Regions from separate parts of the Streptomyces sp. CNX435 genome, predicted to be linked through region 2. Evidence: riboswitches for the same ligand, from Rfam matches in the RefSeq annotation. Region 2 holds a riboswitch; the other holds the start of a gene.

Region 1 (2,196 bases), on a different contig from region 2:
CTGTGGGTGCACGAACCGCTGCCTTACGCGACGTAACGGCGTACGGTATGCCCCCGATGGCCCTCATCAGCCACTCGGGGAGGCCCACGATGAGCGCATCTCCACCCCCGTCCGGCGGCGCTGCCGGCGCTAGACGGGCGGTCCACGTCGGGGTACTGCTCCCCAAGATGCCGGAGGAGCCCGGCGTCTGGCTGGCGGAGTGCGCGGCGTACGACTCCGCGGGCGCCGACGCGCTGTGGCTGGACGGCGGTCCGGACCCGGCGCACGACGTGCTGGCGCTCGCCGCCGCCCTGGCCGGCGCCACGAACCGGGCGAAGCTCGTCGTCGCCCTGCCCGACAGTGTTCCGCAGGCCGCGTGGCTGGCCCGGGCGCTGGCCACCGTCGTGCTGCTGAGCGAGCGCCGGCTCGCGCTCGCCGCCGACTCCCGGCGGTGCGCGGAACTCGTCGCCGTCGCCCCGACGGTGCCCGCCTTCCGCCGGCTGGCGCCCGCCGGGCCCGGGTACGAGGAGCCGGGCGCCGGGCCCTGGACCCCGGTGGCGGCGCCGGCCGGGCCGGACGCCTGGCGGGCCGCGCTGTCCGGCGCCGCGGACCGCGGGGTGCACGGTCTCGTCGTACCGGCGGGGCCGCCGCTGCTGGAGGCGCTGCGCCGCGGCGGAGGTGTCCAACGCCACAAGCGCACCAACCGCCCTACACGTGCACGCGTAGCCACGGAGCGTCAGAGTCCGCGTGGATCCTCGTGATCCTCTTGTGATCTGCCGTTCGATCTCCTAGTGTCCGAGAGGTTCGCAGACGCGAGCACCGTGCTCCGGTACGCCGAATCCTGCCCGTCGGAGCCCGGAACCGTCGTCCCCACAGCCGTTCGGGCAGGAGCGGGGGAACCATTTCTCCGTCGGCCGGAGGCCCGGTGGCAACCGCACCGGACTCCCCGACTCGGGGTGAAGCCGCACCGCACGACGCGGCCGGGCAACTCCAGCCCGAACCCGACAGCTCACTTCGCAGGCGTCGGAGAAAGAGCGAGCCACCATGGCCGGAACCGGCACCCGGCGCGCGCCCAAGTCGCGCTCCACCCGCCGCTATGCCGCCGCCGCGGGAGTGGGCATAGCCCTCCCCGTCGCCGGCGGAGTCGCGGCGACCGCCGCGCACGCCTATACGGTCGAAAAGGGCGACACCCTCTCGGAGATCGCCGAGGACAACGGATTCGGGGCCGACTGGCAGCGGCTGTACGAGGCCAACAAGGCTGCCGTCGGCGACAACCCGCACCTGATCCTCCCGGGCCAGGAGCTGGACCTCGACGGGAAGGCCGAGAGCAAGCCCGCCGAGGCCGACCAGACCGCCGCCGAGAGCGAGAAGCAGCAGCGCTACGTCCAGCACACCGTCGGTGCCGGCGAGACGCTGTCCAAGATCGCCGCGAAGTACGACGTGCCCGGCGGCTGGCAGCGCGTGTACGTCGACAACGAGAAGGCCATCGGCGACAACCCGGCCGCGTTGAAGGTCGGCACCGAGCTGCGCATCGACACCGAGGGCGGCAAGGTCGACAAGTCGATCGACCCGAACGGCGCGTCGTCCTCCGGGAGTTCCGGCGGCTCCGGCGGTGCCACGGAGGCGTCGCAGGCGAGCGTCCCGACCACCGAGTCGGGCATCCAGGCCGCGGCCCGGGAGATCGTGCCCGCGGACCAGTTCACCTGCTTCAGCAACATCGTGGAGCGGGAGAGCGGCTGGGACCACACCGCGACCAACCCCAGCTCCGGTGCGTACGGCCTCATGCAGGCCCTGCCGGGCGACAAGATGGCGTCGGCCGGCTCCGACTGGCGGACCAACCCGGTCACCCAGCTGGAGTGGGGCCTGGACTACATGAACGAGCGCTACGGCAGCCCGTGCGCCGCCTGGGAGTTCTGGCAGGCCAACAACTGGTACTGACCCCCGGGGCCGTGGGCCCGCGGGAGTTCTTCGCCGCCCCGTCGTGCGGATGCGTCCGCGCGGCGGGGCGCGCTCGTGCGCCGGCTACGCCCCGGCCCCCTGTTCGGTCCCCTGTTCGTCCGCCGCCGCGGGCGCCGGGGTGGGCTCCGGGCCCGGTGCCGCGCTCAGCTCGGCCAGGTCGTGCGCCGCCTGTGCGAGCAGCCTGCGCATCGCCGCCTCGGCCGCGTTCGGGTCCTGGGCCCGTACCGCGTCGAGCACCGCGCGGTGGCTCGGCACCGG
Region 2 (2,196 bases):
GCCTCGCTGATGGGGGCCGAGGGCGGGCATTCCATCGCCAACTCGCTCGCCACCCTCCGCGCCCTGCACCGCCTCGGCGTGCGCTACATGACGCTCACGCACAACGACAACACCGACTGGGCCGACTCCGCCACCGACGAGCCGCGGCACGGCGGGCTCACCGCCTTCGGCGAGGAGGTGGTGCGGGAGATGAACCGGGTCGGCATGCTCGTCGACCTGTCCCATGTGGCGCCGGCCACCATGCGCGACGCGCTGCGCGTCACCGAGGCGCCGGTCGTTTTCTCCCATTCGTCCGCTCTCGCCCTATGTGACCATCCGCGCAACATTCCTGACGATGTGCTGGAAATGCTCCCCGCCAACGGCGGTGTGGCGATGGCCACGTTCGTGCCGAAGTTCGTCCTGCCGGCCGCCGTGGCGTGGACCGCGGAAATCGACGAGCACATGCGCGCCCGCGGTCTGGACCCGTTCGACGCGGGCGACGAAGCGGACCGCGTACGCCGTGCGTTCGAGGAGGCGAACCCGCGACCGCGGGCGACGGCCGCCACCGTGGCGGACCATCTGGACCATATGCGCGAAGCGGCAGGAATCGACCATATCGGTATCGGCGGCGACTTCGACGGCACCCCGTTCACCCCCGCCGACCTCGCCGACGTGGCCGGTTATCCGCACCTCGTCGCCGAGCTGCTGCACCGCCGTTGGTCGGAAGAAGACCTGGCCAGGCTGCTGTGGCGGAACGCGCTGCGGGTGCTGCGCGACGCCGAGTCGGCCGCCCGCGAGGTGGCCGCGCGGCGCGGTCCGTCGATCGCGACCATCGAACAGCTCGACGGTCCCGCGGACGCCCGGGGTTGAGCAGAGTGACATAAGTCACTCACGGAATTCTCATGTCATGGGGCAATGTGTCCGACTCCTCTGGAATCGATAAGTCTCCACCCGCGAGGGGGGATTGAGGAGCGGCGCGGGATGTGGCGATTGTCGGGCTGATTCCCATGTGACGTGGGAAACGGCCTTGACGGCGGTTTACAGCTTGTTCTGGTTTCGGCTGTGTGTTTACGGTGCTCGCCGTGCTCGCGCCACCGATGCGGGCACCTCGTCGCCGTAACGCCGAATCCTGTCGGCGGGGACGGGCAGGCACTTCAGTTTTCACGGCAGGAGCGGGGGACCCAGGTAAGTGCCGGACTGCGCGCAAGCGCGGGACGGCTTGGGGTGAAGCCATGCTCCGCATGGCCGGGCATCTCCAGCTCGAACCCGACAGCTCACCTCGCAGGCGTCGGAGAGGAGCATGTCCATGTCCGCACGCGGACGTCACCGTCGCCTGGGCCGGATAGCCCGGGGCAGCAGGGCCCTCGTCATCACCGCCGGCAGCGCCGGCGTCGCCATCCCCCTCATCGCCGGCGGCCACGCCCAGGCCGCCTCCGTCGACACCTGGGACCGAGTCGCCCAGTGCGAGAGCACCGGCGACTGGAGCATCAACACCGGTAACGGCTTCTACGGCGGCCTGCAGTTCGTGCAGAGCACCTGGGAGGGCTACGGCGGCCTGCAGTACGCGCCGCGCGCCGACCTGGCCACCAAGGAGCAGCAGATCGAGATCGCCGAGAAGGTGCTCGCGTCCCAGGGCCCCGGCGCCTGGCCGGTCTGCTCCGTGCAGGCCGGGCTCACCCAGGGCGGCCCCGCCCCCGACCTCTCCACCGGCGGTGGCGAGGCGGCTCAGCCGGAGAGCGAGCCCGCGGCGCAGCCCGAGTCGGCGCAGCCCGCCCAGCAGGAGCAGGCCCCGCAGCAGGACCCGGCGCCGGAGAAGAAGTACGAGAAGGCCGGCACCTACACCGTCGTCTCCGGGGACACCCTGTGGGACATTGCTATCAAGCACGGCATCGAGGGCGGTTGGCAGTCGATCTACGAGACCAACAAGGACGTCATCGGCGACGACCCGGACCTGATCTTCCCCGGCCAGGAGTACGTCTTCGACGGCGGCGAAGAGGTCACCCTGGAGGAGCCGGAGTCCGCTCCGGCCCAGCCCTCCGCACAGGAGGAGAAGCCGGCCGCGGAGCCGCAGCAGGAGCAGCCCGCCGCGGACGCTTCGGCGAGCGGTTTCTCCGCTCCGGTCGACGCCCCCGTGTCCACCCCGTACCGGGCCGCCGGCGGCTCGTGGTCCAGCGGTTACCACACCGGTGTCGACTTCTCCGCCGGCTCCGGCACCCC

The links. A riboswitch is a leader RNA that binds a small molecule or an ion and turns the genes downstream of it on or off. The one in region 2 is predicted to bind cyclic di-AMP.
Region 1: linked by a shared signal. The riboswitch ahead of T328_RS04390 (aggregation-promoting factor C-terminal-like domain-containing protein) and the one ahead of T328_RS20230 (transglycosylase family protein) in region 2 are both predicted to bind cyclic di-AMP.

What each region holds. Positions count from the first base shown of each region.
Region 1 covers NZ_JCANTA010000002.1:233,325-235,520, reverse strand. Annotated here, with positions in the region: gene T328_RS04395 (hypothetical protein) at 168-740, shown strand; cyclic di-AMP (ydaO/yuaA leader) riboswitch at 844-1,017, shown strand; gene T328_RS04390 (aggregation-promoting factor C-terminal-like domain-containing protein) at 1,024-1,917, shown strand; gene T328_RS04385 (FadR/GntR family transcriptional regulator) at 2,002-2,196, opposite strand, start outside.
Region 2 covers NZ_JCANTA010000012.1:751-2,946, reverse strand. Annotated here, with positions in the region: gene T328_RS20235 (dipeptidase) at 1-849, shown strand, start outside; cyclic di-AMP (ydaO/yuaA leader) riboswitch at 1,090-1,282, shown strand; gene T328_RS20230 (transglycosylase family protein) at 1,286-2,196, shown strand, end outside.